4 regions of the Streptomyces sp. EDA2-14 genome follow, and region 4 is predicted to be linked to each of the others. Evidence: riboswitches for the same ligand, from Rfam matches in the RefSeq annotation. Region 4 holds a riboswitch; each other region holds the start of a gene.
What was found. A riboswitch is a leader RNA that binds a small molecule or an ion and turns the genes downstream of it on or off. The one in region 4 is predicted to bind cobalamin.

Region 1 (5,480 bases), on a different contig from region 4:
CAGGCTCGGCAGAACCGTGGAGTCGGGGTAGGCCGTGCCGACCATGCGGTCCTTCAGGCCGAGCGAGAGCATGAGTTCGGCCGGATGCTGATGGATGGTCACCACGCGTGACGGCGGTCTGTCGTAGGTGGTCTTCACACCGCAGTTGTCGACGGTGACGGGGAAGCCCTCGGCGGTCGACGCCGCGGCCTCGGGATCCTTGGCGCTCCCGGCGTCCGCTCCGGACGGACCGCAGCCGGCAGTGAGCGTGATCGCGGACAGCGCCGCGACGGTGGCCACGAGCCGCGCCGCGAAGCGCCGTCGGCGGGACACATGAGGTGCAAGGGAAGGGGAAGGGTTCGGGGCGTCGTCGTAACGGGCGTACACGTAAAGCCTCCTGCGGAGCCCGCGCTCCTCGCGATGGGGCCGCGGGCCGGGGCACGGCAGGTGCCCGGGCCCGCGGTTCGGTGTGGGGTGGATCAGGCGGTGCCGAGGTCCGCGCGCACGGTCCGTGCCGCGGTCACCAGGTTCTCCAGCGCGGCGCGCGTCTCGGGCCAGCCGCGGGTCTTCAGCCCGCAGTCCGGGTTGACCCACAGCCGTTCGGCGGGGATGGCCTCAAGTCCCTTACGCAGAAACGCGGATGCCTCCTCGGCGCTCGGTACGCGCGGGGAGTGGATGTCGTAGACACCGGGGCCCGCCTCGCGCGGGTAGCCGTGCTCGGCGAGCTCGTGCGCGACCTGCATGTGGGAGCGGGCGGCCTCCAGGCTGATGACATCGGCGTCGAGGTCGTCGATGGCCCGGATGATGTCACCGAACTCCGCGTAGCACATGTGTGTATGGATCTGGGTGTCCGGACGCACGCCCGAGGTGGTCAGGCGGAACGCCTCGGTGGCCCAGTCGAGATAGGCGGCACGGTCAAGGGCGCGCAGCGGCAGTGTCTCGCGCAGCGCGGGCTCGTCGACCTGGATGACCGACGTGCCGCTCGCCTCCAGGTCGGCGACCTCGTCGCGCAGGGCGAGGGCGACCTGCCGTGCGGTGTCGCCGAGCGGCTGGTCGTCGCGGACGAAGGACCAGGCGAGCATGGTGACGGGCCCGGTGAGCATGCCCTTGACGGGACGGTCGGAGAGCGATTGGGCGTACGACGTCCAGCGCACCGTCATCGGTTCGGAACGGGAGATGTCGCCCGCGAGGACCGGCGGGCGGACGTAGCGCGTGCCGTACGACTGCACCCAGCCGTGCCGCGTGGCCAGGTAGCCGGTGAGCTGCTCGGCGAAGTACTGCACCATGTCGCCGCGTTCGGGCTCGCCGTGCACGAGGACGTCGATCCCCGCCTTCTCCTGGAAGGAGACGACCTCGCGGATCTCGCTCCTGACACGGTCCTCGTAGCCCGCGGTGTCGAGGCGCCCGGCGCGCAGTTCGGCGCGGGCGGTGCGCAGTTCAGTGGTCTGCGGGAACGACCCGATGGTGGTGGTCGGCAGCAGCGGCAGGCCGAGGAGCGCGCGCTGGGCGGCGGCCCGTTCGTCGTACGGCTGCGAGCGGCGGGTGTCGGAGTCGGTGACGGCGGCGGCGCGGGCACGGACGGCCGGGTCCCTGGTGATCGGCGAGGTGGCGCGGGAGCTCAGTGCGGCCCGGTTTCCCGCGAGTTCGGCCGTGATGGTGTCGATGCCGCCGGCCAGCCCCCTGGCGAGGGTGACCACTTCGTCGGTCTTCTGGCGGGCGAAGGCGAGCCAGCGCAGGATCTGCGGCTCGATGTCCCGCTCCAGGGACGCGTCGAGCGGGACGTGGAGCAGCGAGCAGGAAGGCGCGACGTCGACCCGGTCGGCGAGGCCGAGCAGGGTGCCGAGCGTGACGAGGGACCTCTCCAGGTCGTTGACCCAGACGTTGCGGCCGTCCACCACACCGGCGACCAGCCGCTTCCCGGGCAGCCCGCCGACCGCGGCGAGCGCGTCCAGGTTGGCGGCGGCCGGGCCGGTGAAGTCGAGGGCGAGGCCGTCGACCGGGGCCTTGGCCAGCACCGGCAGCGCGTCACCGAGTCGGTCGAAGTACGTGCCGACCAGGAGCTTCGGACGGTCGGTGAGGGCGCCGAGGTCGCGGTAGGCGCGGGCGGCGGCGTTCAACTCGGCCGGGGTGCGGTCCTGGACCAGGGCCGGCTCGTCGAGTTGCACCCACCGGGCCCCGGCCGCCCGCAGATCGGCGAGCACCTCCCCGTACACCGGCAGCAGCCGGTCGAGCAGGGTCAACGGGTCGAAGTCGGCCGCGACACCGGGCGCGGGCTTGGCGAGCAGCAGATACGTGACGGGTCCGACCAGCACAGGACGGGCGGCCAGACCGAGCGCGACGGCCTCCCGCAGCTCCGCGACCTGCTTGGCGGAGTCGGCGGCGAACACCGTGTCCGGACCCAACTCCGGCACCAGATAGTGGTAGTTGGTGTCGAACCACTTGGTCATCTCCAGCGGTGCGACGTCCTGCGTGCCACGCGCCATGGCGAAGTAGCCGTCCAGCGCGTCGGCGTCGACCTGGGCGCGGTGTCGCCGCGGGACGGCGCCGACCATGACGGTGGTGTCGAGGACGTGGTCGTAGTACGAGAAGTCGCCGGTGGGGACTTCGCCGATGCCGGCGTCGGCGAGCTCGCGCCAGTTGGCGCGGCGCAGGTCGGCGGCCGTGGAACGGAGATCGTCGGCGGTGCGGCGGCCCTTCCAGTACCCCTCGATCGCCTTCTTGAGTTCGCGGTCGCGTCCCTGGCGGGGGTAGCCGTACACGGTGGCCCGTGCTGCCGCCGCCGCGGTGTTGGTGGTCACGGAGTTCTCCTTCGAGACGTATCCCTGAGATCCCGCAGACCCGTGCGGCGCGAAGGAGTGGCACGACCGGCGGTCACGACCCGGCACGCGATGGCGCGGTCGTCCGCTCGGTGTGCACGCCGACCCGCCCACGAGGTCACCGGGATGTCCGTGCACGTGTCGTCCGCGCACGGGCAGATGGCAGGTCTTCGGACTCGTGGGCGCGTCCCGTACAGGTACGGAACTTCTACTGGCCGTCGCTTCCCGGGTCCCCTGTCGCGGGGCCCAGTGCGTATGACGGCGGTCGTTCCCACTCACCGCTGCGGGGCAGTCCCGGATTCCCACCGGGTTCCCTCTTGCGACGCATCCCGCCTGGCGGACGGGGCGAACCAGCTGCGTGCGCAACCCTACGGCCCCGCGCTCACGCCTGGCCACAGGGGGCCACAACTCGGCTGCGGCCCAAGGGCCGTGGCACACATGGCAGGATGGCCGAGGACATGGGCGACGGCGGCCCGAGGAAACCGGTGCGAATCCGGTGCGGTACCGCCACTGTGATCGGCGAGCGGATCCCGACGCGCCACTGCCCCGCAAGGGTGGGAAGGCCGGGACGAGCACGGACCCGAGAGCCAGGAGACTCACGCTGTCGCCCCCTCGAAGCGATCCGGGGCGGAACTCCCCGGCAAGAGGAGGGACGCGGCATGCCTGAACGGCTCGCGGACGAAGTGAGCACGGCGGCGGACCGCGCGGTCGCGTGCAGGGTGGTCGTGTGCCGTGACTGCTGCTGCGGCACCGTCAAGGTCGCCGGCGATCACGCGGCGCAGAAGGCGCGGCTCCGGGAGGTCGCGCCGGTGCGGATCTCCGAGTGCCTGGACGTGTGCGAGCAGGCCAACGTCGTCGTGGTGCAGCCCTCCGCCGCCGGTCGGGCGGCCGGCGCACGACCGGTGTGGCTCGGCCTGGTCAACGACTCCGACGCCACCGAGGACATCGCGCGGTGGGTGAGCGCCGGAGGGCCGGGAGTCGCGCCCCGGCCCGAGATCCTCGACCTGTACCTCATCGACCGGCCGCGCCGCGCCACGGCATCGTGAGCGCCCAAGTGTCCGGAGAGCCGGAAGAGGTGTCTACGGAGGAAGTGGCCGAGGTGCTGCGGGATGTGGCGCGGATCGGCGGTTTCTTCGCCCTTGATGTGGGCCGGGCGCCGGGCGAGCACGCTGCCGCCGACACCGATGGGCCCAGTCACGCGGGGTTCGCCGCCCGGGCCCGGACGGTCAACGAGCGCTACGCATCCCCCGAGGCCCGGATCGGTGTCTCGATCGCCCATCTGGGACTCGCGGCCCGGCTCTGGTCACCCGTCCTGGCCTGCGCCCTCGTGCACGGAATCGTGCCGACGATGCGCACCGTGGAGTGGGCGGGCGACGGCTCGGCCCTCCGCCTGGCCGAGCCGCGGGGGCTACGTGTCCCGGGGCTGCCCGCGCTCGCCGACGCCGTGCACGGGCAGGTCGAGGGAGCCCTCGAACGGATCGAGGACGGTCTCACCGTGAAGACGGCGCCGCGCCTGCTGGCGGGCAACTCCGCGTCGGCCCTTGTCGGTTCGGCGGCGCAACTGCTCAGGTCACGGCCGGGCCTGCGGACGGCGGTCACGGACCTGACGCAGACCCTGCTCGACACGGGCCGGCTGCGCGGCACCGGCCGCATCACCGGCCCGGAGCTGACGTTCCGGCGCCGCAGCTGCTGCCTGTACTACCGGGCGCCGGGCGGCGGGAAGTGCGGGGACTGCTGCTTGGTGCGATGACCGGCCGCGGGGGAGTACGGACAACGCGACAGCGCACCTGTCCCATTGTTCACTGGGACCATGTCCAGCAGCGCGGCCACGAGTCATCCGGACCCCGCAGGCGAGGATGCGGCGGTGCCGTGGTCCCTGCCGGTGCCGGCGGTGCTGGAGCGGTACGACACCTCCGCCGACGGACTCACCCGGGTGGAGGCAGCGCGGCGGCTCGCCGACAGCGGGCCCAACCGCCTCGCGCCACCCGCCCCGACCCCGCTGTGGCGGCGGATCCTCGCCCAGTTCCAGGACGTCCTGATCTACGTCCTGCTCGGCTCCGCCGTGCTGAAGGCGCTGCTCGGCGACTGGGTGGACTTCTCCGTCATCCTCGCCGTCGCCGTGATCAACGCCGTGATCGGCCTGGTGCAGGAGGGCCGGGCGGAGAAGGCGCTGAACGGGATCCGGTCGATGCTCTCCGTCATGGCGCACGCCCGGCGCGACGGGGCGTGGGTCGAGGCGGACGCGGAGGAGCTCGTGCCGGGGGACGTGGTGCGGCTGCGGTCGGGCGACCGGGTCCCCGCCGACCTGCGGCTCCTGGAGTCCACCGGGCTGCGCGCCGACGAGGCCGCCCTGACCGGCGAGTCGCTGCCGGCCGCCAAGCACGTGGATCCGGTGGACGCGGACGCGGGCGTGGGGGACCGCACCCCGATGCTGTTCTCCGGCACGCTGATCTCGGCGGGCACCGGCACCGGCGTCGTCGTCGCCACCGGCGCGGACACCGAGATCGGCCGTATCCAGACGATGATCGACCAGGTGGACTCGCTGGAGACACCGCTCTCCCGGACCCTCGCGTCCTTCGGGAAGCGGCTCGCGCTCCTGATCCTCGTCGCCGCCGTCGTCATGATCGTGATCGGCGCCCTGCACGATTTCAGCACGTCGGAGCTGCTGTCGGCGGCCATCGGCTT
Region 2 (5,480 bases), on a different contig from region 4:
CACAGGAGGAGAAGGCGGAGGCGCGCGATGCCGGCGTCGGCAGTACTACGGGTGGCTAGGTATGTGCGCTGGTTCGTCCGGGAGTTGACGGACGAGAGCGGCTACGAGCGGTACGTGGCGCATCTCGGGGAGACCCACCCCGGTGCGCCCGTGCCGACTCGGCGCGACTTCGAGCGCATGCGGACGGATCGGCAGGAAGCGGATCCCCGGCAGGGGTTCCGCTGCTGCTGAACAGGGGTGCGGGCACGTCCGTTATCCGGACAGGGGTTCCATAGATCAAGACTCTCGCCTAGATTCCGCACGTTGAAACTGAGACGAGTGGGATCTCTGATCCGCGAGGGGAACGGAACCGCGAATGTCCGATGCGCCTGAAGTGAAACAACCGGTGGTCACGCCGGTGCGCGTGATCATTGCACTCTGTCTGGTCGCACCGTTCGTCGCGATGCTCTGGGTCAGCTCCTACGCCAAGGTCGAACCGACGCTGATCGGCGTCCCGTTCTTCTACTGGTACCAGATGCTCTGGGTGCTCGTCTCGACCGCGCTCACGATGATCGCGTACAAGCTGTGGCAGCGCGACCAGCGTGCCCGCAAGTCTGCTCAGTCGGCTGGAGGCCAGGCGTGAACGGCGGCGTCAACGGTGTCGCGCTCACCGTCTTCATCATCTTCTTCGTGGCCGTCACGGTCATGGGCTTCCTCGCCGCGCGCTGGCGCAAGGCCGAGAACGAGGCGTCCCTCGACGAATGGGGTCTGGGCGGCCGCTCGTTCGGCACCTGGATCACGTGGTTCCTGCTCGGTGGCGACCTCTACACCGCGTACACGTTCGTCGCCGTTCCCGCGGCGATCTACGCGGCCGGCGCCTCCGGCTTCTTCGCCGTGCCCTACACGATCCTCGTGTACCCGCTGATCTTCACCTTCCTGCCGCGCCTGTGGTCGGTCTCGCACAAGCACGGGTACGTGACCACCTCGGACTTCGTGCGCGGACGCTTCGGCTCCAAGGGGCTCTCGCTCGCGGTCGCGGTCACCGGCATCCTCGCCACGATGCCGTACATCGCGCTCCAACTGGTCGGCATCCAGGCCGTGCTCGACGTGATGGGCGTCGGCGGCGGCGAGAACACCAACTGGTTCATCAAGGACCTGCCGCTGCTGATCGCCTTCGGCGTGCTCGCCGCGTACACGTACTCCTCGGGTCTGCGGGCCCCCGCGCTGATCGCGTTCGTCAAGGACACCCTGATCTACATCGTGATCGCGGTGGCCATCATCTACATCCCGATCAAGCTGGGCGGCTTCGACGACATCTTCGCCGCGGCGAGCGACAAGTTCGACGCCGCGAACGAGGCGGCGGGCAAGCCCGTCGCCGGACTCGCGCCGGGCTCCTCGGGTACGTGGACGTACGCGACGCTCGCGCTCGGCTCCGCCCTGGCGCTGTTCATGTACCCGCACTCGATCACGGCGACGCTCTCCTCCAAGAGCCGCAACGTGATCCGCCGCAACACCACGATCCTGCCGCTGTACTCGCTGATGCTGGGCCTGCTCGGGCTGCTCGGGTTCATGGCGATCGCGGCCGGGATCAAGGTGCAGAACGGGCAGTTGGCGATCCCGCAGCTGTTCGAGGACATGTTCCCGGACTGGTTCACGGGTGTCGCGTTCGCCGCCATCGGCATCGGCGCGCTGGTCCCCGCGGCCATCATGTCCATCGCCGCGGCGAACCTGTTCACGCGCAACATCTACAAGGACTTCATCAAGCCGAACGCGACGGCCGCGCAGGAGACCAAGGTCTCCAAGCTGGTCTCGCTCCTGGTGAAGGTGGGCGCGCTCGCCTTCGTCCTCACCATGGACAAGACCGTCGCGATCAACTTCCAGCTGCTGGGCGGCATCTGGATCCTGCAGACCTTCCCGGCCCTGGTCGGCGGCCTGTTCACGCGCTGGTTCCACCGGTGGGCGCTGCTCGCCGGCTGGGCGGTCGGCATGGTCTACGGCACGCTCGCCGCGTGGGGCGTCGCCTCGCCGACGCAGGCGCACTTCGGCGGCTCGTCGGCGGAGATCCCGGGCATCGGCCAGATCGGCTACATCGGCACGACGGCGTTCGTCCTGAACGTCGTCGTCACCGTCGTCCTCACCTTCGTCCTGAAGGCCGTGAAGGCCCCGGACGGCGTCGACGAGACGTCCGCCGAGGACTACACGGCCGACGCCGGCGACAAGGGCGTGCAGGTCGAGCTGCCGAAGGTCGGCGCGGAGACCGGCCACTAGGCGCGCGCACGCGACCGGTGTCGGGCCCCTCCCCGCGGAGGGGCCCGACACATTTTCCGGAAAGCGTTGCCACCGGTGCCGCGGGTCGCGTAACCATGGCGTCGTGATCAGAACTGTGCGCCCCGATGAGTACGCCGTGCTAGGCGAGTTGAGTGCCCGCGCCTACCTGGGCAGCGGCCTCCTCGCGTTCGGCGAGAACGACTGGTACGCGGCCGAGCTGCGCGACGTCGAGAAGCGCGCGCGGACGGCCGAGGTGCTCGTCGCCGAGGCCCCGGACGGCCGGCTCGTCGGCAGCGTCACCTACGTCGGCTCGCACGACCACGAGTACGCGGAGATCGCCCGCCCCTCCGAGGCCGAGTTCCGGATGCTCGCGGTCGACGTCGAGGCGCGCGGGAAGGGCGTCGGCGAGGCGCTCGTGCGCGCCGTGGTCGAGCGGGCCCGCGCGGCGGGCAAGACGGCCGTGGTGCTGTGCACGCAGCCGCTGGCGACCGCCTCGCACCGCCTCTACGAGCGCCTCGGCTTCACCCGGATCCCGGACCGCGACTGGGCCCCGATCCCGGAAGTGGTGCTACGGGCGTACGAGTTGCGGCTGACGGCGCAGGCGCCGACGGGCTGAGGGCGCGGGACGCCACCGCCACGCCGACACAACATATGGGGCTGACGCGAAAGCCCGACACAACATGTATGCTCGCTCTCGCTGTCGCCGCAGGGGAATCCGGTGCGAATCCGGAACTGTCCCGCAACGGTGTGCGTAGGCGTACAAAAGCGCCCACGCGAGTCCGATGACCTGTCGACGGTACGCCCGAGCCGTCCGGCCCGGGCGTCGACGACGTCCGGGCCTCGCGGAAAGGGCCGGTGGACGAGGGCCCGCCATCGCGCGCCCGCGCTGCCACCTCCTCCCCGCAGGCCTCGAGCCGAGCGAGGGAGAGCCTCCACGTGACCATCGCGCCCGCCGAACCGGTCTCAGCCGCCCCCGAGGACGGCCCGGGTGCAGCCCTGCTGCGCACCCTGACCGAGCTGACCGCCGACCTCCCCGACGCCGACCCCGGCCGGATCGCGGCCGCCGCGCTGCGCGGCCGCTCGGCGCGGGCCGATGAGGCCGAGCTGCGCGATCTCGCCACCGAGGCCGCGGCCGGGCTGATCTCCGAGGACCCCGCCTACTCCCGGCTCGCCGCTCGCCTGCTCACCCGCTCCATCGCCGCCGAGGCCGCCTCGCAGGGCGTCACGAGCTTCACGGAGTCGATCGCGGTCGGCCACCGCGAGGGCCTGATCGCGGACCGCACGGCCGAGTTCGCGCGGGTGCACGCGGCGCGCCTCGACGCGCTGATCGACGTGGCGGGCGACGACCGCTTCGGCTACTTCGGCCTGCGCACCCTGCACAGCCGCTATCTGCTGCGCCACCCCATCACCCGGCACGTCATCGAGACCCCGCAGCACTTCATGCTGCGCGTCGCCGCGGGCCTGGCGGAGGACACTGCGTTCAATTCAAAGACGGGCGTGCGGGCCCTGGAGGACGTGGCGTCGCTGTACGGCCTGATGAGCCGACTCGACTACCTGCCCTCCTCCCCCACCCTCTTCAACTCCGGCACCCGCCACCCCCAGATGTCGAGCTGCTACCTCCTCGACTCCCCGCTCGACGAGCTCGACTCGATCTACGACCGGTACCACCAGGTGGCCCGCCTCTCGAAGCACGCGGGCGGCATCGGCCTCTCGTACTCCCGCATCCGCAGCCGGGGCTCGCTGATCCGCGGCACGAACGGGCACTCCAACGGCATCGTCCCGTTCCTTAAGACGCTGGACGCCTCGGTCGCCGCCGTGAACCAGGGCGGCCGCCGCAAGGGCGCCGCGGCGGTCTACCTGGAGACCTGGCACTCCGACATCGAGGAGTTCCTGGAGCTGCGCGACAACACCGGTGAGGACGCGCGCCGCACCCACAACCTGAACCTCGCGCACTGGATCCCGGACGAGTTCATGCGCCGGGTCAACGCGGACCAGCCGTGGTCGCTGTTCTCGCCGGCCGACGTGCCCGAGCTCGTCGACCTGTGGGGCGAGGAGTTCGACGCCGCGTACCGGAAGGCCGAGGCCGAGGGGAAGGCCCAGCGGACCATCCCCGCCCGCGATCTGTACGGCCGCATGATGCGCACCCTCGCGCAGACCGGCAACGGCTGGCTGACCTTCAAGGACGCCGCCAACCGCACCGCGAACCAGACGGCGGAGCCCGGCCACACGGTCCACTCCTCCAACCTCTGCACGGAGATCCTGGAGGTGACGGACGACGGGGAGACGGCCGTCTGCAACCTGGGCTCCGTCAACCTCGGCGCGTTCGTGCGGGAGGGCGACATCGACTGGGAGCGGCTCGACGAGACGGTCCGTACGGCCGTCACGTTCCTCGACCGCGTCGTCGACATCAACTTCTACCCGACCGAGCAGGCGGGCCGCTCCAACGCCCGCTGGCGCCCGGTGGGCCTGGGCGCCATGGGCCTCCAGGACGTCTTCTTCAAGCTGCGCCTGCCGTTCGACTCGCCGCGGGCCCGCGAGCTGTCGACCCGGATCGCCGAGCGGATCATGCTCGCCGCGTACGAGGCGTCGGCCGACCTCGCCGAGCGCAACGGTCCCCTGCCCGCCTGGGAGAAGACCCGTACGGCGCGCGGTGTGCTGCACCCCGACCACTACGACGTACAGCTCACGTGGCCGGAGCGCTGGGCGGCGCTGCGGGAACGTATCGCCGAGGTCGGCATGCGCAACTCGCTGCTGCTCGCCATCGCGCCGACCGCGACGATCGCCTCGATCGCCGGCGTCTACGAGTGCATCGAGCCGCAGGTCTCCAACCTCTTCAAGCGGGAGACCCTGTCGGGCGAGTTCCTCCAGATCAACTCGTACCTGATCGACGAACTGAAGGCGCTCGGCGTCTGGGACGCCAAGACCCGCGAGGCGCTGCGCGAGGCCAACGGCTCGGTGCAGGGCTTCACCTGGGTCCCGGAGGAGATCCGCGCGCTGTACCGCACGGCGTGGGAGATCCCGCAGCGCGGCATCGTCGACATGGCGGCGGCCCGCACCCCGTTCCTCGACCAGGCCCAGTCCCTCAACCTCTTCATGGAGACGCCCACCATCGGCAAGCTCTCCTCGATGTACGCGTACGCGTGGAAGTCGGGCCTGAAGACGACGTACTACCTGCGCTCGCGCCCCGCGACGCGCATCGCGCGGGCGGCGGGCTCCGGCTCGCGCACCACCCC
Region 3 (5,480 bases), on a different contig from region 4:
GGACCAGGCCGACCTTGATGTAGCCCTCGCAGAAGCGCGCGGAGCGGCCGGCGAAGCGCAGGTCGCACAGCAGGGCCATGTCCATGCCCGCGCCGACGGCCGGTCCTGCGACGGCCGCGAGCACCGGCTTGTCCAGGTCCTCAAGGGCCCGTGCGACCTGGTGCACGCGCTCGGTGAGCAGCCTCTTCTCCTGGATCGGGGTGCGCTGTTCGCCCTTGAAGTCGGCGAGGTCGACGCCGGAGCAGAAGGCGTCGCCCACGCCGGTGACGACGATGACGCGGACGTCCGGGTCGGCGTCGGCGCGGCGCAGCGCCTCGGCCCAGGCGTCGGCCATGGGGAGCGTGAAGGCGTTCTTACGGTGCGGACGGTTGAGGGTGATGGTGGCGATGTGGTCGCGGGTGGAGTAGAGGAGGTCTTCGGCCGCGGACATGGCGGATCCTTCCGTTCGGCGGACTCTTCTCGGGTCCGACGGGTGGCTGAGGGGTGGCTGACCGGGTGACTGGCGGGTGGCTGTGCTCAGGCGGCGGTCGCGGCGCCCGGTTCGCGAGCCACACCGGTGTCGAAGAGGGCGGCGGCGTCCGTGCCGGGCAGGCCGAGCTCGGCGAGGACCTCGCGGGTGTGCTCGCCGAGGTGCGGGGCGGGGCGCAGCGGGCCGTCGTCCTCGCAGGAGAAAGCACCGGCGGCGGGCTCCGTCATGTGGACCGGCGGCCGGCCGAGCAACAGCGTGCCCTCGGTGGGGTGTTCGGTGCGCTCGAAGAAGCCGGTGGCGCTCAGGTGCGGATCGGTGAAGAGGTCGTCGAGGGTGTTGACGCGGGTCGCGGGTATGTCGCGGGCGTCGAACTCGGCCTGCCACTCGGCCGTGGTGCGCAGCAACAGCTCGGCGTTGACCATCGAGTAGAGGGTGTCGATATGCTCGGTGCGCTCCGTGATGGTGCGAAAGCGCGGGTCGTCGGCGAGCGCGGGGCGGCCGATCGCGGCGAAGAAGGACCGCCACTGGGCGTCGGTGTAGATCATGACGGCGAGGTGGCCGTCCTTGGTGCGGCACGGGCGGCGGTGCGGGGAGCGGGTACGGGCGTAGCCGGTGGGGCCCGTGGGCGGGTCGAAGACGCGGCCGCCCTGCTGTTCGAGCAGGGTGAACGAGGCCATGGTCTCCATCATCGGGACCTCGACGGCGCGGCCCCGCCCGGTGGCCTCGCGGCCGTGCAGCGCGGCGAGGACGGCCGCGGCGCCGTAGATGCCGACCGTCTTGTCGGCCGCGGCCTGCCGCACGTACTCCGCTCCGCCGTCGCCGCCCTGAAGTGCGGCGACTCCCCCGGCGGCCTGGATGACGTCGTCGTAGGCGGGCCGGTCCGAGTCGGGGCCGCCGGCGGCGAAGCCGCGGAACGCGCAGTGGACGAGGCGCGGGTTGCGCTCCAGGGCGGATGCGGCGGTGAGCCCGAGTCGGCGGGCGGCCGCGGGGCGCAGGTTGTGCACGAGGACGTCGGCCGAGTCCACGAGTGCGGCGAGGACGGGCGCGGCGCCGGGCGCCTTGAGGTCGAGGGCGACGCTGCGCTTGCCGCGGTTGGTGTTGAGGAAGGCGGGGCCCATGCCGTTGCCCCGGGTGTCGGCGATGTAGCGGACGACGTCGCCTGCGGGCGGCTCGACCTTGATGACGTCCGCGCCCCACTGGGCGAGCAGCAGGGTGCAGTACGGGCCCATCAGCGTCGAGGTGATGTCGACGACGCGGACGCCGTTGAGCGGCCAGCCCGCAGGGGGTCCGCCGCCGCTCGCCGTCTCCACTGCCGCTTCGGAATTGTCTACCGATTCTGCCGGTTCCTTCGGCGTCATCGCCGAGTCCTCCTCTGAAATCGGCCGCCGATGACGTGTATTGAAGCCATCGTCGGGTTTCATATCGGGGCGTTCACTACCGAACGGGACATCCATCCGAGCAAGATTGGATGCAATCTGACGCACAGTGCGGCACCATGTCAATGCCCCTGCGTGTTCAGGGGAGTTAGAGTCGACAACCCTCGGCGGGAAGGCAGGCAACAGTGACGGCTCAGACGGGGGCGGAGCGGCTGGACGCGGTGTCCGGCGCGGTGGCCCAGGTGGTGGAGGAGCTGCGGGCGATGCTGTTCGCGCGCGATCTGACACCGGGCAGCCCGGTGCGCCAGGAGGCGCTGGCCGCGCGTCTCGGGGTCAGCCGGGCCCCGGTCCGCGAGGCGTTGCGGGTGCTGGCCAGCGAGGGCGTCCTCGATCACGTCCGCAACGTCGGGTACCGGGTGAAGGTACTGACCGCGGCCGAGTTCGAGCAGACCTATCTGATGCGGCGGGTCCTGGAGGCGGAGGTGCTGCGCCGACTGCCGCCCTTCTCGGCCTCCGCCCTCGAAGGACTGTCCGCCGTGAACGAGCAGATCGCCGAGGCGTCGGCCCGCGCCGACCTCACCGCCATGGCCCGCCTCAACTCCGATTTCCACTTCCGCATGTTCACCGCGTCGGGCCTGGACCTCGTCGTCGCCGAACTGCGCCGCGTCTGGCAGCTGAGCGACGGCTACCGGGCCTACCTCCTGCACGACCCGCTGTCGCAGAAGCGGATCGTCGACGAGCACGCGGAGATGGTCGAGGCGCTCCGGGCCCGGGACCACGAACGCCTCGTCTCCCTCATGGACCACCACAGGGACGGGACCCGCCCCCAGCTGGAAGCGGTCTTCACGCCGCCCTCCGCGTAGCCGACGCCGGGCGTGATAGTTTCGCCGAGCCAGTCGTACCTTTGTGCGTTTTTCTACGCACACGGGTCAGGGAATCCGGTGCGAATCCGGAACTGACGCGCAGCGGTAAGGGTGACGGGCGGAGCCACTGCCACTGGGCCGGCACATCGGTCCGGGAAGGCGCTCCGCTCGGCCGACCCCGAGTCCGAAGACCTGCTGGCGGCCTCCAGAGCCGCGTGGCCCGGGGGCGGACCGTAGGCCGGCTCCGCGTATGAGCCCTGGACGCGAAGGAACCTCCGTGCTGTTCGCACGTCAGCTCCGCCGATGCACACCGCTGTTGGCGCTCGCCCTGCTGATCACCGGCTGCGGCACGCCTGCCGCGACCGAGGACGACGCCGCCGGTGGCGGCGGCGTCTCGCTCACCAATTGCGGCAGGAAGGTCCACGTCGAGCACGCCCCGAAGCGGGCCGTCGCCCTCGACCAGGGCTCCGCGGAGATCATGCTCTCGCTGGGCCTGGCGGACCGGATGGTGGGCACCGCCACCTGGACCGACCCGGTCCTCAAGAACCTGGCGAAGGACAACGCGAAGGTGCCGCGCCTCGCCGACCGCTACCCGTCGTTCGAGAAGGTCCTCGGCACCGAACCGGATTTCGCCGCGGCCTCGTTCACGTACACCCTCGGCAAGGGCGGAGTGGCGCCGCGCGCGGAGTTCGAGAAGCTCGGCGTGCCCACGTACCTCTCCCCCAGCGACTGCGCGGGCAAGGACAACGGGGGCGACGGGGACGGGGTGCGGACCAAGGCCCTGGGCCTCGACGTCGTGTACGGCGAGATCCGGGACCTGGCGCGCGTCTTCGACGTCGAGGAGCGCGGCGAGAAGCTCATCGGGACGCTCAAGTCGCGCGTGAACAAGGCCACTTCCGGTGTCGACGCGCACGGCGTCGACGTCCTGTACTGGTTCGCCAACTCCGACTCGCCCTACATGGCGGGGTGTTGCGGGGCGCCCGGCGTCGTCACCAAGGAGCTCGGGGCGCGCAATGTCTTCGACGACACGCGCGCGGAGTGGCCGCAGGTGAACTGGGAGACGGTCGCGGAGCGCGATCCGGACGTGCTGGTCATCGGCGATCTGACGCGCCGCTCGCAGTCGGCGGAGTCGGCCGCGCAGAAGATCGGGTTCCTGGAGTCGAACCCCGTCACGAAGCAGCTGACCGCAGTGAAGAAGAAGCGGTACGTGCGCCTGAGCGGGCAGGCCATGAACCCGACCATCCGGACCGTCGACGGAGTGGAGCAGGTGGCCGCGGGGCTGCGTGAGTTCGGGCTCGCGCGATGACGGCGGCGCATCCGGCGGCCTCCCCTCGCGTCTCCGTTCGGGCCGCTCTCGCCTGGGCGGCCGGCCTCGCCGCGCTCTGTGTCTCCGTGGCCTTCGCGATCACCTTCGGTCCCGCGCAGATCCGGGTCGGCGACGTGTGGACGGCCGTCGGCGACCGGATCGGCCTCGGCACCTCGGACCTCTCGCCGATCCGGGACGGCATCGTATGGAACCTGCGGCTGCCGCGGACGCTGCTCGCGGCGGTGTGCGGGGCCGGGCTCGCGGTGTGCGGCACGGTGCTCCAGGCGCTGCTGCGCAATCCGCTCGCCGATCCGTTCGTGCTCGGTGTCTCGTCGGGGGCGTCGACCGGCGCCGTGCTCGTCGTCGTGCTGGGGCTCGGCGGGGGTGCCGTGTCCGTGTCGGGCGGCGCGTTCCTGGGCGCCGTGTGTTCGTTCGCGCTGGTCCTTGTGCTCAGTCACACGCTGGGCGGGAGCACGGACCGGGTGGTGCTGTGCGGGGTCGCGGCGATGCAGCTGTTCTCGGCGCTGACCTCGTTCGTCGTCCTGACGTCTGCGGACGCGGAGACGACGCGCGGTGTGCTGTTCTGGCTGCTCGGCTCGCTCAGCGGGGTCGGCTGGACCGAGGTGTGGCTGTGCCTGGCCGTCCTCGCCGTCGCGCTCGTGGTGTGCCTGGCGTACGGGCGCGCCCTCGACGCGTTCGCCTTCGGGGCGGAGGCGGCGGCCACGCTCGGCGTCCGGGTGGCCCGCACCCGGATCGTGCTGCTGTGCGTGACGGCGCTGCTCACGGCGGCGCTGGTGAGCGCGGCGGGGGCGATCGGCTTCGTGGGCCTGGTGCTGCCGCACGCGGCGCGCGCCCTGGTGGGCCCCGGGCACGCCCGGCTGCTGCCGGTGACGGCGCTCGCGGGGGCGGTGTTCCTGGTGTGGGTGGACACGGTCGCGCGGACGGTGCTCGAACCGCAGGAGGTTCCGGTGGGTGTGGTGACATCACTGATCGGTGTGCCGGCGTTCGTGCTGGTGCTCTACCGCCGCCGGGGTGTGCGGTGACGGCGGGGCTGCGCGCGGAGCGTGTGTCGTGGTCGCCGGGCGGGGCCCTGGTGCTCGACGGGGTGAGCCTGACACCGGAGCCCGGCACGGTCACCGGGGTGCTCGGTCCCAACGGCTCCGGCAAGTCGACCCTGCTGCGGCTGCTCGCCGGGGTGCTCGCCCCGGACAGCGGCGTCGTCACCCTCGACGGGGATCCGCTCGCCTCGGTGGGCCGCAGGCAGGCCGCCCGGCGCATCGCCATGGTGCAGCAACAGTCGGACGCGCAGGTCGAGTTGACGGTCGGTGACGTGGTGCGCCTGGGCCGGGTCCCGCACCGTCGCGCCTGGCAGAGCGCGTCGGCGGCGGACGAGGCGGCGGTCCGCTCGGCCCTGGAGCGCAGCGGTCTCGCCGACCGGACGCACCGGCTGTGGCACACGCTGTCCG
Region 4 (5,480 bases):
CGTGCGGCGCCCGCCCAGCCACAGCCCGCCGAGTGCGGCGGCGACCCCGGCGAGCAGCACCGGAAGTCCGTACCCGGAGCCGGAGGCCGCGAGCAGCCCGTACGTTCCCGCGCACACCCCGATGAGGCCGCCCAGCGTGAGCGCGGCCGTGGCGCGGCGGACGGCGGCCGGTACCTCGGCGGTGCGGCCGTAGCCGCGCGCGTCCATCGCCGCGGCGAGTGCGACCGAGCGTTCCAGCGCGCCTTCGAGGACCGGGAGGCCGACCTGGAGCAGGCCGCGCAGACCGCTGTCCGGGCGGCCGCGCAGCCGTCGCGCCGCCCGCAGCCTGCGGACGTCCGCGACCAGGTTCGGGGCGAACGTCATCGCCACGACGACCGCGACCCCGGCCTCGTACAGTGCGCCCGGCAGCGACTTGAGCAGCCGGGACGGGGAGGCGAGCGCGTTCGCGGCGCCCACGCAGATGAGGAGCGTGGCCAGCTTCAGGCCGTCGTAGAGGGCGAAGACGAGCCCTTCGAGGGTGACCGGGCCGCCGATCCGCACCCCCTGCGCCCACTCCGGCAGCGGCAGTTCGGGCAGCGTGAACAGCAGGTGCGTGCCGGGGATCGCCGAGCCGAGCAGCGTCGCGAAGACGAGGCGGATGCCGAGCACGACCAGCGCCAGCTTCACGAACGCCCCGTACGAACGCGCCCACGGCGCCTCGGTGCGGCGCGCCGCCACCACGTACCCGGCGACGCCGATCAGCAGTGCCAGCAGCAGCGGGTTCGTGGTGCGGGACGCCGCCGTGCCGAGGCCGAGCGCCCAGATCCACCAGGCGCCCGGATGCAGCGCGTTGGAGCGGTGGGCCCGAGGGGCGCGGAACGAGGAGCCGGTCATGCGTCAGCCGCGGCGGCGCCGGGCCTGCACACCCGCCGCGACGCCGAGCACGACGACCACGGCGATGCCCGCGATGAGACCCACCGAGGGACCGGAGTCCCCGGAGTCCTTCGCCGCGGGCTTCTCGGACGCCTTGTCCGGGGTCTTCGACGACGACACCTGCTCGCCGCAGCCCGCCTTCGGGTATCCGGAGATCGCGCACAGCATCGCGCTGCTGTCGTAGCGCAGCGGCTTCGCGACGGCGGCGAGCGCGTCGGCGCTCGTCGCGCCCTCGGCGACCTGGGCGCACGCGGTGCGCGGCTTCGGCGGGGTCTCGCCGGACGGGGCGTCGGCCGCCGTGCCGGCGTCGACGACCAGCGCGATCCGCTTCTTGCCGTCCTCGGCGGACGTGCCGGAGCAGATCGTGTCGAACGACGCGGCGCCGCGCGGCTGCTTCGCGTCCTTGGAGTCCTCGCTCACCGCGAACCGGAAGCCCTGGACGTCCCCGTCCTCCGGCTTGGTCTGCGAGGGGCCCGCCGTCGCGTACGTCCACGCCTTCCGGTCGCCGTCCCGCTCCCAGAACGACCAGTACCGGTACCCGGCGGCCTGCGCCGGGGCGACGGTCGTGGCGAGCAGCGCGGCGAGCAGCCCGAGGACGAGCCCGCCGAGCCCGGCCGACCTGCGCGCGGTCACGGCTGCTGCTTCTTGCGGCCGCTGAGCAGGAAACCGGCGCCGACGGCGGCGATGAACATCACGCCGATGATCCACCAGTTGGCGCCGCCACCGCCGTCGTCCTTCTTCTCGTCCGAGTCCGACCCGGACGACTTCGCGGACGCGGGCTCCGGGCCCGTCTTGTTGAGGGCGCTCACCAGGTCCGTGCCGCCGAAGTCGCGCGGGTCGTTGCCGGTGGCGTGCGCGGCGAAGATCAGCTCGGCGTAGGCGGCGGGGCCGGTCTGCGACGCCCAGCCCTTCGCGTTCTTCTCCAGCCAGGCGTACGAGTCCTTGGTGGCCTTGATGCCCTCGGCCGCGGCGACGGCGGTGACCGCGTCGGCGGTGTTGCCGTAGTCGGGCTGGTCCGTGGCACCGGCCAGCTGGGACTTCAGGTAGAGGCGGGTGTTGATCTGGTTCTGGAGGTAGACGGCGCCGTTGTGCGCGACGTCCTCCGCGCTCTTGCCGTCCTCGCAGGTGTACGTGTCCGGGGCCTTGCCCTTGTCCGGAGCGAAGCCGGTGCCGAGGGCGCCGAGCACGCCCGCGGCGGTGGCGTCGGCGTTCGCGGCGAGCTCGCCCTTCTTGTCGGGCTGGTAGGCGAGCGCGCCGCCGTCCTTGCCCTTGGCGCAGGGGAGGGCGAGCGAGGCGAGGGCGTCGGTGCCGGTCTTGCCCTTGCCCGACTTCACGTCGGCGGGCTTCTCGCCGGCCGCGGCGAGCGCGCCGATGGCGACCGACGTGGAGTTGGCGTCGCTGTCCATGCCGGGGCTGTAGCCCCAGCCGCCGTCGGCGTTCTGGCTCTTCTTCAGCCAGTCGACGCCCTTGGCGACCTCGCCGTCACGGCCGCCGACCGCGGCGAGGGCCTGTACGGCCGCCCCGGTGGCGTTGCTGTCGATCTTGGTCTTGCTGTCGCAGGCCTTGGTCGGTTCGGCGCGGAAGGCGGCGAAGCCGCCGTTCTCGCACTGCTGGCCGGCCAGCCAGTCGACGGCCTTGGCCGCGGGCTTCACGCCCACGGTGTCCTGCGCGACGAGCGCGAGCGACTGCCGCCAGACTCCGTCGTACGTGGGGTCGCCCTTGCCGTAGAGGCCCGAGGGCACGACCACCTTCGGCGAAGGGGAGGACGTGTCCGCGGTCGCGGCCTGCGCGCCCATGGCGCCGATCGCGACGGTCGCGGCGACGAGCGCGGCGCTGCGGCGAATGTTCATGGTGGCGCGGGTTGCCTCTCCCTGCGGGGAGCGGGGCGGCGCGGCACACGGGGGTACCGGGCGGCTCCTGCTCCGTATTCCTCGACGGTGCTGAGCCGAGCAGGTACGTACGAGGCATTCCGGCTGTGACGGTTGCGGGTCAGCGCCGGATTTGCACCGGCTTCCCCTCGTACGTACGTACTGACGACCTCTTTACTGTACCCGGCAGCGCGGTCGCGCCCTCGGGGCTGGATGTTTCAAGCCCCTGCGGCGATTGAGCAGCGGGGTCCGGGGCGGAGCCCCGTGACGTTCAGCGGACGTCCACCGGACCGTCGTCCCTGCCCCCGCGCGGAGCGCCCACGTAGCGCTCCATCGCCGAGCCAACCTCGTCCGCCCCCTCACCGGAGAGGTTCTTCCGTACCGAGTCCAGGATCGTCAGTCCCTGGCCCACCAGACCCGCCGCGATCTCGCCGAGGCCGTCCGCTCCGTTCAGGACGTTGACGTTCGCTCCGGACAGGCCCGCCGAGGCCTCCTTCACGATCTGCGGGAGCTGGTCGATGAGCATGCGGTCGAGGGCGACCCGGTCGTAGGACGCCGCCGCCTCCGCCTGGATCTTCATCCGCTCGGCCTCGGCGAGGGCCAGTACGCGGATGCGCTCCGCGTCGGCCTGCGCCGGCTTCACGACCTCGGCGACCAGCTGCTTCTCCCGCAACTCGGCCTGCTTCAGCGCGAGTTCCGTCTGTGCCTCCAGGACCTCCTGCTGGGCGTGGGCGAGCGCGAGCGGGCCCGCCTGGTCGGCCTGCGCCTTGGCCCGGTCGACCTCGGCGTTGTACTCGGCCTGCACGACCGCGGTCTGCCGCGCGTACTCGGCCTGCTTGCGGGCCGCCGCCTGCTCGGCCTCCGCCGCGGCCTGCGTGGCCTGGGCCTGCGCGATCTGCGCCTGCCGCTGGATGGCCGCCTTGTGCGGGCGGGACATGGCCTCGATGTAGCCGGTGTTGCCGTCGTCGATGGACTGGATCTGGAGCGAGTCGACGTGCAGGCCGATCTTCGCCATCTCCGACTTCGAGGTGTCCAGGACCTCGGTCGCGAGCTTCTGGCGCTCCGTGACGATCTCCTCCACCGTCATCGAGCCGATGATCGAGCGCAGGTGACCGGCGAAGATCCGGCCGGTCAGGACCGACATCTGCTCCTGGTCGGACAGGAACCGCTGCCCGGCGTTGACGATCGACTCGTGGTCGTTGCCGACCTTGAAGGCGATGACGGCGCGCACGGTCAGGGCGATGCCCTGCCGGGTCACGCACTTCTCGACGACCTCCGACTCCATCATCGCCAGCGACAGGAAGCGGGTCTTGCGGAGCACGGGAAGCACGAACTTCCCGTGCCCGGTGACCACGCGGAACGGCGCTCCCCCAAGTCCCCGCCTGCCACCCGAGATCAGCATCGCCTCGTCGGGCGCGGGAACGCGATATCCGAACATGCCTGTACGTCTCCTTAGCGGGCACCGCCCTCGCCACCGGAGAGGAGAGGATCGGTCCAGGCCATGACCGCGACCTGGCGGCTTCCGCGGGATTCGATCACGAGCACGGTGGCGCCCCGCTCCAGGGGCTCGTCCGAGTACGCGATGAACGTCTCGGTACCGCCCCTGATCTGCACCAGCACTTCACCCGGACCCTCGGCCCCACGCGTGCCGACGACCAGCTTCCCCGTTCGGCCGACCACTGCCTCGTCCGGCGTCATCGGCGGGCGCCCCCTTGTCGTTCCAGCTCGTGCGAGCCCTTGGGGGCTGAAGATACGCCCGTGGGGGCGGCTCTTCCATCAGGGCGCGGCAAAGATCCTCCGGAGGGGTGGGACCCGTTTCGCGGTACCGGTGTTGCGGTCGCGGGGCGCTGCCCCGGACCCCGCGCCTCAATCGCCGGCGGGGCTTGATCGGTAGGTCACGGGGTCGGTTCCCGGGACCTGTTCGACTCTGCCTGTCTTCTGGAGGCGTCGCAGGTGGGCCTCTGCCTCCGATACGGCGATCGTGCGGGAGCCGTAGGGGATTTGGGACCACGGGCGGTTCCACTCCATGCGCTCGGCGAGCTGCCACGGGGTGAGGGGGGAGGAGAGGAGGGTCAGCAGGCCGGTGAGACGTTCCTCGTGGTGGACCAGCAACTCCCTTACGCGGGCGGGGGCGTCGGTGAACGGGTGCTGGTGTGCCGGGAGGACCTCCGCCGGGTCGAGTCGGCCCACGCGCTCCAGCGAGTCCAGGTAGTCGCCGAGCGGGTCCGTCACGGTGGCGTCGTCGGGGTCCTCGTACAGGCCGATGTGCGGGGTGATGCCGGGGAGTACGTGATCGCCGGAGAACAGCCGGCCGTTGCCCGCACGGCCCGACGGGTGCTCCTCCTCCAGGTGCAGGCAGACGTGGCCGGGGGTGTGGCCCGGCGTCCAGATCGCGCGCAGCCTGCGGCCCGGCAGGTCGAGGAGGTCGCCGGGGGTGATGGTGCGGTCCGGCAACGCCGGCGCGAAGCCCGGCAGTTCGCGCGGCTTCCCGGAGTCGCGGGCCGCGATCAGCGGGGCGAGGTGTTCGTCGGGCGCACCGGCCGCCGTCAGCTTCGCCACCATGTAGCGGTACCAGCGCTCCGGCTTGTTCTCCCGCGTGCGCCGCACCACCGCCGCGTCGGCCTCGTGCATCGCGATCCAGGCCCCGGACGCCTCCCGCACCTTCGCCGACAGTCCGTGGTGGTCCGGGTGGTGGTGCGT

Region 1: it holds a riboswitch for cobalamin, as region 4 does, so the genes downstream of both, metE (5-methyltetrahydropteroyltriglutamate--homocysteine S-methyltransferase) here and ACY34M_RS03305 (prenyltransferase/squalene oxidase repeat-containing protein) in region 4, are expected to answer to the same signal.
Region 2: it holds a riboswitch for cobalamin, as region 4 does, so the genes downstream of both, ACY34M_RS29140 (ribonucleoside-diphosphate reductase subunit alpha) here and ACY34M_RS03305 (prenyltransferase/squalene oxidase repeat-containing protein) in region 4, are expected to answer to the same signal.
Region 3: it holds a riboswitch for cobalamin, as region 4 does, so the genes downstream of both, ACY34M_RS31415 (ABC transporter substrate-binding protein) here and ACY34M_RS03305 (prenyltransferase/squalene oxidase repeat-containing protein) in region 4, are expected to answer to the same signal.

The regions. Positions count from the first base shown of each region.
Region 1 is NZ_JBUEGE010000014.1:206,013-211,492, forward strand. Features, by position in the region: gene ACY34M_RS28935 (ABC transporter substrate-binding protein) at 1-312, opposite strand, end outside; gene metE (5-methyltetrahydropteroyltriglutamate--homocysteine S-methyltransferase) at 459-2,777, opposite strand; cobalamin riboswitch at 2,940-3,165, opposite strand; cobalamin riboswitch at 3,271-3,393, shown strand; gene ACY34M_RS28945 ((2Fe-2S) ferredoxin domain-containing protein) at 3,455-3,841, shown strand; gene ACY34M_RS28950 ((2Fe-2S)-binding protein) at 3,871-4,545, shown strand; gene ACY34M_RS28955 (cation-translocating P-type ATPase) at 4,606-5,480, shown strand, end outside.
Region 2 is NZ_JBUEGE010000015.1:17,154-22,633, reverse strand. Features, by position in the region: gene ACY34M_RS29165 (carbon starvation CstA family protein) at 1-59, shown strand, start outside; gene ACY34M_RS29160 (YbdD/YjiX family protein) at 28-231, shown strand; gene ACY34M_RS29155 (DUF3311 domain-containing protein) at 356-622, shown strand; gene mctP (monocarboxylate uptake permease MctP) at 619-2,247, shown strand; gene ACY34M_RS29145 (GNAT family N-acetyltransferase) at 2,351-2,863, shown strand; cobalamin riboswitch at 2,926-3,056, shown strand; gene ACY34M_RS29140 (ribonucleoside-diphosphate reductase subunit alpha) at 3,184-5,480, shown strand, end outside.
Region 3 is NZ_JBUEGE010000017.1:104,324-109,803, forward strand. Features, by position in the region: gene ACY34M_RS31400 (enoyl-CoA hydratase/isomerase family protein) at 1-430, opposite strand, end outside; gene ACY34M_RS31405 (CaiB/BaiF CoA transferase family protein) at 517-1,779, opposite strand; gene ACY34M_RS31410 (GntR family transcriptional regulator) at 2,031-2,708, shown strand; cobalamin riboswitch at 2,722-2,922, shown strand; gene ACY34M_RS31415 (ABC transporter substrate-binding protein) at 2,986-4,014, shown strand; gene ACY34M_RS31420 (FecCD family ABC transporter permease) at 4,011-5,057, shown strand; gene ACY34M_RS31425 (ABC transporter ATP-binding protein) at 5,054-5,480, shown strand, end outside.
Region 4 is NZ_JBUEGE010000001.1:749,893-755,372, forward strand. Features, by position in the region: gene ACY34M_RS03295 (energy-coupling factor transporter transmembrane component T) at 1-873, opposite strand, end outside; gene ACY34M_RS03300 (SCO2322 family protein) at 877-1,545, opposite strand; gene ACY34M_RS03305 (prenyltransferase/squalene oxidase repeat-containing protein) at 1,542-2,762, opposite strand; adenosylcobalamin-variant (AdoCbl-variant) riboswitch at 2,867-2,942, opposite strand; gene ACY34M_RS03310 (flotillin family protein) at 3,052-4,218, opposite strand; gene ACY34M_RS03315 (hypothetical protein) at 4,233-4,478, opposite strand; gene ACY34M_RS03320 (MBL fold metallo-hydrolase) at 4,647-5,480, opposite strand, start outside.